Regions from separate parts of the Cutibacterium sp. LaCa_89 genome, predicted to be linked through region 1. Evidence: riboswitches for the same ligand, from Rfam matches in the RefSeq annotation. Region 1 holds a riboswitch; the other holds the start of a gene.
The links. Region 1 has a riboswitch for cobalamin ahead of ACP8LP_RS05905 (FecCD family ABC transporter permease). Riboswitches for the same ligand answer to the same signal wherever they lie in the genome.

Region 1 (7,328 bases):
CTGGGCTGGGGTAGCAGCCTGGGCCGGAACGACCGTGAAAGCGGCCGAGGCGACGAGGGCTGCGGGAACGGCAAGAAGTCGGGTGATCATGAGTGTTCTCCTTCGTGGTCGGGATTGACGGTGGTCGTGGTGTCGGGGACGCCTAGGTCAGCGGTCTGACTGAGTCGGCAGGGGGAGCTGGCGGTACTTGTCGGGAGTGACGTCGATCTTGCGAACGCTGCCGTCCCGGGAGGTGACGGTGGCCTCGGCCCAGAAACCGCTCGGCGCCGAGGCGGTGCCGTAGTTCGACACCAAGCTGTACTTTCCGTCCCTGCCGCAGTGGATCTCGCGATAGTTCACGCGGGTCATCGTCGTGCCATAGGTGACGCGCACACGCTCACCGGGCTGCAGATGTACCGCACCGAGGGCGGTTCCGACGGGCATATAGGCACGGTAGGTGCTGTCAACCGAGCCAAGCCATCCTGCCGGCGGGCGGCCGTAGCGACCCATCCAGTTGGCGTACCCGTTGTACTGGGCGCCCACGACGAAGTCGGTCACCGGGTGGTAGTCGTAGGGGGCCTTCGACCAGTTGAGGAAGTCCGTCGAGTAGCCGGGCTTGCGGTAGGTGGGCTGGATCGACGAGATGTCGTAGGGGTACCACGCGATGTCGCGGGCACGGCAGGTCTGACCCTTCGCCGGCCAGGACGGATCCTTCTGCGGAGCGACGGCGGGCTCGACGACGTGGTCGGTCGGCTTCGCCACGGACTCCAGGCTGGGGCCCGACATGGCGGTGTACGCGTCCGATCCCATCGGCTTGCTGTTGGCACCCGCGTGGCGCGACGGGATCTGCATCGCCAGATCCGAGATGGAGCCGTCGGCGTGGATGAGGTAGACGAAGGCGTATCGCCCGGCCGGACCGGTGCCACGAATGACGTTAGCACCGTTGGAGTTCTGCAGGACGCCGTCGCGGCAAGTGACGAACATCGAGACGAAGTCCTTCTCGAGGACGCCGTATTCGACGCGGATCGACTCACCTGGCTTGAGCTTGACGGGACCGACGGTCTCACCCTCGACCCAGCCATTGGACATCTTGAGGCCGATGTCAGACTTGGCGGTGGTGTTCCATCCAGAGGGGAGCTTCGCCGCCGAGGTCGCCGAAATGTCGTGGTTGCTCTCAGTTTCGATCGTGCCGGTGTACGGCACGACCTGATCGGTGCGGTTGGTGAACTGGATCGTGCCGTCGCTGAGGTAGCGTCGTCCCGTCTCACCGTAATGCCACTCGGGGTATCCCTGGGCGTGGGCGGAGGCATCCGTGCACGACTCATAGAGGTGCGCGATCGGATAGCCCTGCGGCTTGGGTGGAATGACGGCGTGAGCCGCCGGCAGCTGCATCATGGCAGACACTGCGAGGACTGCCGAGGCAGTCGCCGCGAGAACTCTGCGCCCTGGACGTCTCTTCAAGGGCATGGCTTTTTCATACTCCTCACGGATTCGCATCCATAGGAATTGACGTGCTTCACAGAGCCCCTGTGGAAGTCGATGCACGCCCCTGTCAAGGAGCATGGGCAACCATCCCGGGAGGATCTGCGATCCAATGCTAGCGACGCGGAGGTTCAATTCATGAAGGGCGGCGATCGGGAATATCCAGTAATGACGCGGTTGCGAACAGGACATGAACCCGTGATGACGAGCATGTGATCGGACACCGAACCGGTGCAATGACCCCCAGGCAATAACAAGACCACTGGACCCGTCGACAGCATTTATATCATCTCGTAAATATATACCGAATCCGCACGTCGCCTTCCGGGGCCGCCATCACTGCATGACCTCGCCTGTGGACAGTGTACGAGTGAGACATCCGCCACTTCTTGGACATGTCGCTCGGGATGGAAATTTGGATTCTCGGGGCGGGTTCATGGATGAATGGGACGATTCACCACCTGCGTGGTACGGTGCGTTTCGCCGGCCAGGGAACCTGGTGCGAATCCAGGATTGACGCGCAGCGGTGTGGGTGATGGCTCGCCGCGAGCCCACTGGGTGGAGACACCTGGGAAGGGGGACGAGCCGCGCGACCCCGAGTCCGAAAACCTCCCGGCGAATGCAGCCGCCGTACGCCTCGCGAGATGGGCGCCAACCGCCAGGAGTTCCTTTGCCACACGTCCGCCATCGAGACACCCATCCCTGCGCTTCGCGCGGGCAACGGCAATCGTCGGACGGATCGACGTCATCGCGGGCCCACCAGGATCGCCGGTTGCCCGCCGGGCCCGTACTGCTGGTCCTGGCGGTTGCTCTTGCTCTGAGTGTCGTGCTCTCGCTGGCCTTCGGCACGATCCGGCTGCCCGTCGAACAGGCGTGGCACGTCCTGGATGTACACGTGCGCGGAGGCAGCGTCGAGGCCACCGCGGACCAGATCGTGTGGGGGTTGCGACTTCCACGAACGGTGCTGGCCGTCGTTGCCGGGGCCGGACTGTCCGTCGGTGGTGCCGTCATGCAGACCTTGGTACGCAACCCGTTGGCCGATCCGTACATGCTCGGGGTCTCGGCAGGGGCCAGCGTCGGGGCGACAGCCGTCATCACCACGGGAACGCTGGCGGCCTTCGGCGTGTACTCGCTGTACCTGGGTGCCCTTCGAGGTGCCCTCGTCGCGACCGCGGCCGTGTTCGGCATCGCCATGGCCCAGGGAGGTCTGAGCCCCTTGCGGCTCGTCCTCACCGGTGTCGTCATGTCCTCGGCCTTCAGCGCGATGTCGAGCTTCCTGGTCTTCCACAGCAACGACCCGAAATCGGCCCAGTCCGTCCTCTTCTGGCTGTTGGGCAGCGTGGCGGGTGCCTCCTGGCAGACCCTCGTGCCGACGGCGGTGGTGGTCCTCGTCACCCTGCTGTTGCTCATGATTGGATCGAGGTGGCTCGACGCGCTGGCAGCAGGCCCGGAACTCGCCTCCTCGCTCGGGGTCCCGGTCACCGGCCTGAGCGTCGCCCTCTTCATCGTCCAGGCCATTTTCGTGAGCGCGATCGTCGCGGTCTCCGGCGGCATCGGATTCGTGGGCCTCGTCATTCCCCACCTCACTAGGTTCCGCGTGGGACCGCGCCATCACGTCGTCCTGCCGGTCAGCGCTTTGTTCGGTGCGCTCTTCCTCGTGTGGGTCGACGTCCTCTCCCGGGTGGCGAGCCGACCTCAGGAGACTCCGTTGAGCATCGTCACAGGTCTGCTAGGTGTAACCACCACACAGGTTAGGTACATCGGGCTGGTCAGAGACAGCTGTGGCTGGGCACGGGCGAGGGCCTGTGGGTGGAGTGTGTTGCTACCACACAAAGCACGACTCCCAAGAGGCCCTCATGACCCACCGTAATGCCCCGTTGTCCGAAACCGGACGTTTGCGCCTGGCCTGCTGCATCGTCGAGGATGGCTGGCCCCTGCGTCGGGCCGCCGAACGCTTCAACGTCAGCGTCACCACGGCCCGACGCTGGGCACAGCGCTACCGCGCCCACGGGCCGGCCGGAATGCGTGATCACTCCAGCCGACCCCACCACCAGCCCCGACGGGTCTGCCGTCGCACGCAACGACGGGTGGTGGGATAGCGCATCACCCACCAGTGGGGCCCAGCACGCATCGCCTACCACCTACGCCACCAGCACCTCAGCGTCTCGACCGTCGGCAAGATCCTGCAACGCTACGGATGCCCACCCCTGACCTGGATCGACAAGGCCACCGGCGCCCGGCTACGCGCCTAGCCCACACCCGTCCGCTACGAACACGACACCCCCGGTTGGCTGGTCCACGTCGACATCAAGAAGCTGGGCCGGATCCCCGACGGCGGCGGCCACCGCATGGTCGGATGCGCCCAAGGAGTACGCAACCGTGGCTGATCCGCCAGCGGGGGTGGGTATCACTACATCTACAACGCCGTCGACGACCACTCCTGCCTGGCCTACGTCGAGGTCCTCAGCGATGAGCGCAAGGACACCGCCGCCGGGTTCTGGACCAGGGCCCAGGCCTGGTTCGCCAGCCAGGCCATCACCGTCAAGCGGGTCCTGACCGACAACGGCTCCTGCTGCCGGTCCAAAGTCTTCAACAAGGCACTCAAAGACACCCACATCACGCACAAGTACACCCGGCCCTACACGCCCAAGACCAACGGCAGGGTCGAGCGGTTCAACAGGACCCTGGTCGCCGAGTGGGCCTACGCACGGCCCTACGCCAGCGAGACCGACCGCCTGGCCGAACTCCCCGGCTGGCTGCACCACTACAATCACCACCGCGGGCACACCGCGCTCAAAGGCAAATCACCCGCCGACCGCGTACCTAACCTGTCCGGCGATTACACCTAGCGGCCTACCGCTACTACCAACAAGAAACCGCCAACCTTAACGTAGCCCGGCAGGTATTCAGCCCTTATCTTTGCGTGACCCTACTCGACAAAGGCACCGTCAACACCGACGACACCGTCACCTTCCAATTCCGCGACGGTAGTCAGATAAGCATCGCCAAGACCTAAACAAGTACGACTAATCGTCGCCCGGCTCAGCCATAACCTTCAAGAACTTGACTCCACCTTGATTTATCAAGTCTCGGGCAAGATCATTGGCGACTGGCATCACAGTCTCGATGGGTGCCAGTGGATCAAGTTCCGTCGACACCAGCCGGAAGCGGTGGATCGGCTCCGCGTACTCCTCTGGCAGCAAGAAGTTCGTGTTTGATTCCGTCGTGCGAATATAGATCGGCTCGCTAGGATTTCCGACCAAACCTACCCGCACCTGGAACCCGGCATTCGATTGACGGCTCGCAGCGTGAGCACGCAGCAGTGCGATGAAGTCGATCAGAGCAGATTCAATGTCCGAAGCCATGCAATGATTCGGTAGACCCACCGGGTAGTAGTGACGGGCTTCTTCTCGATCTGTCAGGGCTCCGAGGCGGTAACACGCGAGCACGGTTGCATCATCGTGCAGATACTTCCGAAATGCGTATCGGTCATCGCGATGGCTACGCATTACCCAATGTCGCAGCCCTTTACGGACTTGCCCTAAGTCCCAGCGCACAAGTCTGTTGGCGCTGTAGACGAGTTCAGGGAATGACGCTTCGCGAATTAGCCTATAGACGTCTTCCTCGCTCGGCGGCTCCAGCGAACCTGATGGTTCTGCCGGGGACGCAGCCGCGACCAGAACAACGCCGTCTTCGGGATTGAGCCCTTTACTAGCGTGATCAAAAAGCGACTGAAGATGCTGCTTACGATTGGCTGCTTGCTGGAATCTCTCACGAAATCCGCGCTCAATCTCACGGTCGCTCATGAATACAGTGTGGGGTCCATTGCGCCGAGGAGCAACGAAGGCAACGTCACCTTTTCGTGCGAAATGTGGAGCATCAGGAGAATCCGGAACCCGCATCATCACGACACTACCTCCGGCGGCTGGAAGCGGGAAGAACTCCAAACCCAACACCGGCGGCCCGATACGCGCGTATGCCACTCGAAGAATGCGCTGCTGGATGTCCGCATTCCACTGAATTGGAGATATATCTATGGCACCACTTGTTTTGTTGTCCTCAGCGACTCCGAACACGATCCAGCCCCCACCACTGTTGGCCATGGCCGCAATGTCTTTCGCTGCCTCGTCATCCCATTGCGGCTTACGACGATCGTAGATGTTGGCCTTCCAGTCGAGCATGCCCGTCTCACATACCCCGTGTTCTACGGCTTGCTCGATCAAGCTCAGTGAGAGGTCGCCGGGCTCAATCCCCAATGCCTGATGAATTGGTGTGAACATGATCCTCCTAATCAGGGAAGCAATCGCCTCTAGCCGCAGCCGCCACGGACTTGTTGGACAACTGAGTTCCCACGTGAACCAATCAAGCGGCTAAATCGTAGTTCGCGCGCGTTTGTATCCAGCGTGGCATGAAAGCTTCGTAGATGGTACGCACCGGTATCTGGTTCTCGGTCAGGTCGCGGGCGGTCTGACCCCCGATGAGAAGATCGGCGACCAGACGAATCACCTCACGCGGGGTGTAGTGCCCACCGGCGGTCTCGTTGCTCATCTCGGAGAACTTCCGCAGCAGTTCTTCGAAGATGTAACCCATGGTCTCGTTGCTGACCTCGCTGGGACGCAGGTCCAGGTCCGCGAAGTCGGCCATGACGCCGTACAGGATCCCGGCGTGGTCCATCCGGGTGATCTTCCCGTCGAACTGGTACGCCTCGATCACTGTCGCCGCGTCAGGGGAGAGGGACGCGATGTACTTGGCAAGGTTGTCAGCCAGGTTCTTGTCGTCGCTGAGCAGCCGGGCGAACGTGTACCGCGACGCGTTGTAGAACCGCTGGCCGCAGATGCGCTTGAGTATTCTGTCCTGACCAGGGCCAATCTCCACCAGACCGTCGGCATACTCCAGGACCTCATCCTTGGTGGGCTCCAGCACCGCGTCCATACGGCGCAACACCAGCAGCGGCAGCATCACCGAGCCGTACTCGTGTTGCTTGAAGGTACCGCGCAGCTTGTCTGCCACCCTCCAGACGAACGCCACCTTGTCCTGAAAACCCTGCGGAGCCATGTGATCCCTTCGTCGCGAGTGGAGCAATGGCATCATAACGTCGAGACACCCGATTCACGCGCGGTGAATCGTCCAACCGAGCCATCTCACCACCGTGCCCTCCACCTCACCATGGTTGTCCGATAAGAGACATTATGTCACTTCATGAAGAGGCGATACTTCCACTCGGCTGAAATCCCTCCCCTCCCGGTTCAATGCAGTTGTCGCGCGTTCGCTGCCATCCGTGGACTCGCAACCTTGCCACCAATTCGCGTGTCGAATGGTCATTCATCGTCGAGCGCGCCCCGCAGGTGCGCTATCCCATATCGGTGACGCGCGGACCACGAATGTCTTCCGTACCGGATTCGTGGATTCCTGACTACCAGCTCGGGCGCTGTCGGTTCCTTTTGATCTCCCCGCGTCGTTTCTTCGCCTCAAGGCGACGACGCTGCGATCCCCTGGTTCGTTTAGTGGCACGGCGTCGTCGCGGTTGGACGCATGCCTTCTGGAGCACGTCGGCCATCCTGGCACGAGCAAGACGGCGGTTGGCCAACTGAGCCCGCTCATCCTGAACGGCAACCGTCAAGACTCCATTGACCAGGCGATTCGACAGGGTTGTCAGCAACACCGGTCGCAAGTGTTCTGGCACGGCGTCAGAGCGAGCCACGTCGAACTGCAGTTCGACCCGTGAGTCGCTGGTGTTCACGCCCTGGCCGCCAGGCCCGGAGCTGTGGGAGAACCGCTCCTGCAGCTGTGCCTCGGGAACGACGAAACCAGGAATGATCTCCATCTCTTCTATCATGGTCGTCGCTCCCCTCGCTTCGTCATTTACT
Region 2 (7,328 bases), 580 kb from region 1:
CCGAGGATCGAACCGCCGGTGCGGGTCGAGGAAGGGTCGACGGCCAGGACGGCAACCTTGTAGTTGAACTCGTCGATGAGCTTGGTGCCCATGGCATTGATGAAGGTCGACTTACCGGCGCCAGGAACACCCGAGATACCGACACGGATGGCGTCACCAGTGTGAGGAGCCAGCAGGCGCAACATCTCGCGTGCCTTCTCGCGATGTGCCGGTTTGCTCGACTCCACCAGAGTCAGCGCTTTGGCAATGTGCTGGCGGCTCCCGGCCAGGACTTGCTCAACCAGTTCGGGGACGTCGATCGGCATGATCACCATTTCCTTCATCGGGTGGGTACGTCTACCGTACCGCCCACGGACAACGTTCATGGCGGAGGGCTCATACCCAGTGGCTTTCAGGTCCGTATGACGGTGGCCCCTGGAACCTCGCGGGGTTCCAGGGGCCAATCCTTCAGTCTCGTGGACCGATCCAGTCTCAGTCGTCGCTGTGAGCGGCGAGGAGCTTCTCCATCAGCTCGATGGCAGCGTCCGGGATGACGGTGCCAGGCGGGTAGATGGCGGCTGCGCCGTCATCCTTGAGCTCCTGGAAGTCCTGGGTCGGGATGACGCCACCAACAACGATCATGATGTCGGAGCGGCCAAGCTTGTCCAGTTCCTTGCGCAGGGCCGGCACCAGGGTGAGGTGTCCGGCGGCCAACGAGGAGACACCGACGACGTGGACGTCGCCCTCGACAGCCTGTCGAGCGGTCTCCTCAGGGGTCTGGAACAGCGGGCCGACGTCGACGTCCATGCCGAGGTCCGCGTAGGCGGTCGCGACGACCTTCTGGCCACGGTCGTGACCATCCTGACCCATCTTCGCGATCATGATGCGAGGACGACGGCCTTCCTTCTCCTCGAACTTCTTGATGAGGTCGTGGACCTTCTTGGTCGACTCGGTGCTACCGGCTGCCTTGCTGTACACGCCCTCAATGGTACGGATCTGAGCGGTGTAGCGCCCGAAGACCTTCTCCATTGCGTCGGACATCTCGCCGACGGAGGCGTTGGCGCGACCGGCGTCGATGCACAGCTTGAGCAGGTTGCGGTCGGGATCGCTCGGGTCCGGGTTGGCAGCAGCCCAGGTGAGCTTCTCCAGAGCAGCCTGGCAGGCCTCCTCGTCACGGTTGGCGCGAAGCTGCTCGAGCTTGGCCTTCTGTTCCTTGAGCACCTGGGTGTTGTCGACCTTGAGGACCTCGAGATCCTCTTCCTCATCGAGACGGTACTTGTTGACGCCGATGAGGGGCTGACGACCGGAGTCGATACGGGCCTGGGTACGGGCAGCGGCCTCCTCGATACGCATCTTCGGGATGCCCTTCTCGATGGCCTTGGCCATACCGCCGGCCTTCTCGACCTCCTGGATGTGGGCCCAGGCCTTGCGAGCCAGCTCGAGGGTGAGCTTCTCGACGTAGGCGGAACCGCTCCAGGGATCGATGACGCGGCAGGTGCCCGACTCCTGCTGGATGAACAGCTGGGTGTTTCGAGCGATACGAGCGGAGAAGTCTGTCGGCAGGGCGATGGCCTCGTCGAGGGAGTTGGTGTGCAGGGACTGGGTGTGTCCCTGGGTGGCTCCCATGGCCTCCACACAGGTACGGATGACGTTGTTGTACACGTCCTGAGCGGTCAGCGACCAGCCAGAGGTCTGCGAGTGGGTACGCAGGCTCATGGACTTCGGGTTCTTAGGTCCGAACTGGTTGACGAGCTTGGCCCACAGCATGCGAGCCGCGCGCATCTTGGCGACCTCCATGAAGAAGTTGGTGCCAATGGCCCAGAAGAAGGACAGACGCGGTGCGAACTGGTCGACCTTCAGGCCCACCGACTCGCCAGCGCGGATGTAGTCGACTCCGTCGGCCAGGGTGTAGGCCATCTCGATGTCGGCGGTCGCGCCGGCCTCCTGCATGTGGTAGCCGGAGATGGAGATGGAGTTCCACTTCGGCATGTTCGCGCTGGTGAAGGCAAAGATGTCGGAGATGATCCGCATCGAGGGCAGCGGCGGGTAGATGTACGTGTTACGAACCATGAACTCCTTGAGGATGTCGTTCTGGATCGTTCCGGCGAGCTGCTCGGGCTTGGCACCCTGCTCCTCGGCGGTCACAACGTACAGGGCGAGAATCGGCAACACGGCGCCGTTCATCGTCATGGACACCGACATGCGGTCCAGCGGAATACCCGCGAAGAGCTCACGCATGTCCAGGATGGAGTCCACGGCCACACCGGCCATGCCGACGTCACCGGGAACACGCGGGTTGTCGGAGTCGTAACCACGGTGGGTCGGCAGGTCGAAGGCGACCGACAGACCCTTCTGACCAGCGGCCAGGTTACGGCGGTAGAACGCGTTGGACTCCTTGGCGGTGGAGAATCCGGCGTACTGACGAATCGTCCACGGACGGAAGGCGTACATGGTGGCGTACGGGCCGTGGGTGAAGGGCGGCAGACCGGCGTAGGTGTCCAGCCAGTCCATGTCGGCGTAGACGTCCTCGGAGTACAGGTGACCGACCGGAATCTGCTCCGGAGTGGTCCAGGGCTCCTGCTCACCAGCGGCGGCGGCCAGCTTGGCGAACTGCTCCTGTGCGTCCGCGGGGACCGGAGAGTCTCCGAGGTTGATGGAATCGAAACGAGGCAGGGTGGTCACTTGGCAACTCCCAACGTGTCCAGAGTGGTGGTCAGGACGTCAACGACGTCCATTCCGAGGTAGATGCGCCCGTCGACGACCTTCTCGGCCTCGGCAGCGTCATCACCAAATTCCTTGAAGGCACCCGACAGGTAGACCAGCTTGGCGCCAGCCTCCTTGAGGGCCTTGGCGACCTCGAGGCCCTGGGCCGCGTAGGTCTTGGCGTTCGAACACAGGTCAGCGACCTCGGCACCGGACTCCTTGAAGGCCTTGACGACCTCTTCAGTGGTGCCTCCCTCGCACTCCGGGGTCTCCATGCCGGCGATGTGCCACACCGGGGCGGAGAATCCCTCGCGAGGACCGAAGTCACGACGGGTTCCCAGGCAAGCCAGGAAAACCTTCGGACGCTCGGAGCAGGTGGCGGAACGATCAACGAGGGCCTCGAAGATCTCGGCGTCGCGGCGCCACTCCAGCCCGTTGCGCTCGGCAGTTTCGGGGTACGGCTTGGTCTCGACCGTCTTGGCGTCGAGCAGCGGGAACTCGCTGACGGCCGTGATCGGCTGCTTGCGGGTCGCCAGACGCTTGGCGCGCTCGGCATTCAGCTTGTCGAGCTCGGTGCGGACGTGGTCGCCGGTCAGTGCGGCGGCCATGCCACCGGCAGCCTCGACGGCCTGGAACTCGACCCAAGCGGCTTCTTCCAGCTTCTTAGTCAGAGCCTCAACGTAGAAAGAGCCACCAGCCGGGTCATTGGCGCGACCGATGTTGGACTCCTCGGCGAGGATGATGCCAGTGTTGCGGGCGATACGACGCGAGAAGTCGCTCTTCGGCAGGCCGATGGCGGCATCGAAGGGCAGGGTCGTGACGGCCTCGGCACCACCGACAGCAGCACCGAAGGTCGAGATGGTGCCTCGCAGGATGTTGACGTAGGGATCGTCACGGGTCAGCTCACGCCAGCTGGTGACGGCCTCCTGGCGGGCACCACGCTTGGCGGCCGGCACCTCGAAGACCTCACCGACGCGGTTCCACAGGGTGCGCAGGGCGCGTAGACGGCAGATGGTCAGGAACTGGTCGTGGGTGGCGGACACCCGGAAGTTGATGGCGTCGAACGCCTGCTCGGCGGTCAGTCCCTGCTCCATGAGAGCGCGGACGTACTCGACGCCGGTGGCGATGGCCCAGGCGAGCTCGTGCACGTCGCCGGCACCAGCGTTGTGGTAGATCGTGGCGTCAACGACGAAGGCGCGGGAGTTCTTGTACTTCTCGATCTTCCTGACCCACTCGCCCATGCCGGACAGATCCGGGGTGCCACCGTTGAGGGCGGCGAAACCGATCGGATCCAGACCGAGGTTGAACGACAGTTTGTCGGGCTCGATCTTGGAATCGGCGTAGACCTTGAGGAGGGCCTCGGCGGCAGCCTCCTGGTCGTCGCGGCTGGAGACCTCGACCTTGGCCAGGTCCAGCAGCACGTCCTTGAGATCGCCGGCAATGTCCTCGGGGTTGATGGCGTCGGCACCGACCCGCAGCCACAGGGACGTCACGCCACGCTCGAGGTCAGCGATGACGGCCTTCTTGGTGAACTCGACGTCGGGATCCTCGTGAAGGGCTCGGACGTCCCACGCGTCCATGCTACCGTCACGGATCGTCGTGCCGCGGGTAAAGGGCGGTACGCCCGGAGCGCCGAGCTTCTCGGAGGCATCCTGACGCCGGTACATCGGCTCGATCTGGATGCCGTCGACCGTGGTCGGCTCGAGGCGCTTCATTCCCTGCTCGATGTTGAGTTCCTTGCCCTCGGGGCGACCCCGGTTCAAGACTTTGAGGACCGCGTCCTCCCACTGTTCGTGGGTGACCTTCGGGAAGTCCCCGGCCAGGCTCAACTCCTCGGGCATCCTGTCCTCGACGGGCTTGGATGCGAGGTTGTCAGGATCAGTCATTCGTCAGACTCCTGCTCCGCTGTGGATGGTTGGACGACCTCGGCCGGCCCTCGAGACCTCGGACGCTGTGGCACACGCGGAGTGCACCACACGCTCTGGCAGGTATTCGGACTCATGGGCACCTCGTCTGCCGACGAGTCCTACGTCACCGCTTCCCAGACCGAAGCCCAGTGCTTGATCGACGTCCACCCGGTCCGAGAACCAGATGGGCGACGATGGTGATGTCGTTCCCACTCACCGCTGCGGGGCAGTTCCGGAGTTTCACCGGATTCCCTCTTACCGCCTTGAAACCCCGGATGGGATTCCTCGGCACCAGCACCTACGATACTAGGCTGCGCACAATCGCCTTCACGCAGCGGGGGTGCATGTGCACGATTGTGCGAAACGAACGTGAGCGGCCTTTCACCGTGCTTTCCGAACCTGCAAGGTCCGGGGCCGGGCAGCGACGGCATCAATCCAGTCGCGCAGGTGGGCGTGGACATGTCGACGGTTCACCTCATTGAGGATCTCGTGGCGCGCCCCGGGGTAGAGAACGAGGTCCACCTCACGCGAGCCCGAGTCGCGCAACTGACGCGCGACCTGGCGCACTCCCCTGCCGGAGTCCCCCACCGGGTCCTTGGCGCCCGACATCAGCAGAATGGGCAGTGCCGGTGGAGTCGCTCGGAAGATCTCGGTGGAGTTGGCGAGTTCGATGAGTCGGACGAGTTCGCGGTAGAAGGCTGCGGTGCAGACGAAACCGCACAGCGGGTCGTCGTTGTAGGCGTCCACGACGTGAGCGTCTCGGGACAACCAGTCATAGTCGGTGCGGGCCGGCAGGAAGGCTCGGTTGAAGGACCCAAAGGACAGCGTGTTGAGCAGCGGGCTGCGGGAGTCCTCCCCCACCATGAGCACCTGGGCCTGGGCCAGCCCGGTGGCGACAGTGCTCAACGGCCCCAGGGAGGAGCCGGTGCCGATGATGACCAGGCCGGCCATCTCGCGTCCCCGACGAACGGCCAGGACACGGGCAAGGAACGACCCCATCGAGTGTCCGACGAGGAACCACGGCTTCCCCTCCAGCTTGGCCATGAAGTGGTCAGCGACGGCGGACAGGTCGTCGAGCAGCTGGTGGTAGCCACGATCAGACGTGGTTCCGAGTTCTCCTATGGCAGCAGCACGCGGCCCGTGGCCACGGTGGTCGTTCGCCACGACGAGCCAGCCGTCGGCTGCAAGCACCCGGGCGACCTCGTCATAGCGAGCCGCGTACTCGGCCATACCGTGGCAGAACTGCACCAAGCCCTTGATGGGGCGCCCCGACGCAGCCTCGGGACGCCAGACAAGGACGTCGACGTCGGCTCCGTCATCAGCGGTGATGGTGATGGTGTCCATAGTTCCTCCCAGACAGCTCACCCCGGACAAAACCGTCTCAACCATACCGACGTCTTCATCGCGGCTATCACACAGCCTGGCCGCGAGAGAACGTACCGGAGCGCTCACCCGTCGCCCGGACGAGTCTGACACTGCATTGTGCCTTGCCGTAGAGGCGATCAACCCGCCAAGCATCCGCGATGGTCGCGCCCCGGCAGGGACTGTCACTTTCATGATATGAATGCTTCGGAATGACTTCAGCTTGAGAGTGCTCTCACGTTCGAAAGGCACCGCCATCAGTACCGAAGTTGCCCGCAAGGCCGCCGGACGCCTTCACTGGCCGACGCGCATACGTTTCGGACTTACCCTCTCTGACGCGCTGGCGATAGCCGTAGCGCTCATCACAACGATATATATCCGTTGGCCAAGCCCAGACAGCCAGACGATTGCCGGCACCCGGCACATCACCTATTCGGCATTGGCCGTGGTCTTCGGCCTGGTGCGGCTCCTCATTCTTTCAGCCAACGACAGCCATCGAATCCGGCTGTTGAGTTCGGGATTACAGGAGTATCAGCTCGTGGCGCGGGGGACTCTGTGGGCCTTCGGTTCTCTGGCAATTTTCAGTTATCTGTTCAAGCTGTCGGTCTCCCGATCCTTGTTCCTCGTCCAGGGCCCCGGAAGAGTCGTGCTTTCTTTCTGTAGTGGTGGTGTGGTCAGAGTGTGAGGAGGAGTGTGCAGGTGGCGGGTGGGTCCCAGGCGGCTTGCCGGGTGGCTCTCGCGATGTTCGTGGCCCCGGCTAGGTGGTGGATGCTGATGGCCAGATTCCTGATCGTGGCCATCACGTGGGGGCCGATGCGGTGCGGATCTGGCTACGATCCTCGTCGAGCGTGACGTCTCGGACCCAGTGGAGCCGGTTCTCTACACCCCAGTGGCCGCGGGTCCAGGCCGCGATCCGGGCCGCAGAGCCTTCAGGTAGCGTGACCGAGGTGATGAGGTAGACGATCTCGGTGGTCTTCTTCCCGGCCCGGGTGGCCACCCAGCGCCGGTGGACGATCTGCGCGGCGCCGGGGAATCCCAGGCCGGTGGGGGCCTGGAGGACTTTCAGGGTGCGCCGGGTGAGGCGGCCATGGGCCTTCTCCACGTCGACGTGGCCGGCGGGGACCTTCTTCTACGGCTGACCGGCCAGGTTCTTGTGCAGGGTGGGCTGGTTGGATTTGACGGTGAACACGTAGTCGACACCGGCGGCGAGGATCGCGGTAGCACTAACGGTCTGGGTATGGAGGGCGTCGGCGGTGATGACTGCACCGGCCGCGCGCTCGCCCAGCGCCTTGATCACGGCGGGCAGCGCCGGTATCTCGGTGGACTTGGCCTCGACCTCCGGTGGGGCCATCACCGTCCCCGACATGTGGTCGAGGC

Region 2: linked by a shared signal. The riboswitch ahead of mutA (methylmalonyl-CoA mutase small subunit) and the one ahead of ACP8LP_RS05905 (FecCD family ABC transporter permease) in region 1 are both predicted to bind cobalamin.

What each region holds. Positions count from the first base shown of each region.
Region 1 is NZ_CP190889.1:1,267,436-1,274,763, reverse strand. It holds gene ACP8LP_RS05915 (hypothetical protein) at 1-90, opposite strand, end outside; gene ACP8LP_RS05910 (hypothetical protein) at 148-1,476, opposite strand; cobalamin riboswitch at 1,951-2,072, shown strand; partial or broken gene ACP8LP_RS05905 (FecCD family ABC transporter permease) at 2,234-3,196, shown strand; partial or broken gene ACP8LP_RS05900 (IS481 family transposase) at 3,318-4,310, shown strand; gene ACP8LP_RS05895 (AlbA family DNA-binding domain-containing protein) at 4,488-5,741, opposite strand; gene ACP8LP_RS05890 (type I restriction-modification system subunit M N-terminal domain-containing protein) at 5,824-6,516, opposite strand; gene arfB (alternative ribosome rescue aminoacyl-tRNA hydrolase ArfB) at 6,875-7,297, opposite strand.
Region 2 is NZ_CP190889.1:685,641-692,968, reverse strand. It holds gene meaB (methylmalonyl Co-A mutase-associated GTPase MeaB) at 1-323, opposite strand, end outside; gene scpA (methylmalonyl-CoA mutase) at 472-2,661, opposite strand; gene mutA (methylmalonyl-CoA mutase small subunit) at 2,658-4,568, opposite strand; cobalamin riboswitch at 4,649-4,900, opposite strand; gene ACP8LP_RS03165 (alpha/beta fold hydrolase) at 4,971-5,933, opposite strand; gene ACP8LP_RS03160 (UDP-phosphate galactose phosphotransferase) at 6,154-6,636, shown strand; partial or broken gene ACP8LP_RS03155 (ISAs1 family transposase) at 6,751-7,328, opposite strand, start outside.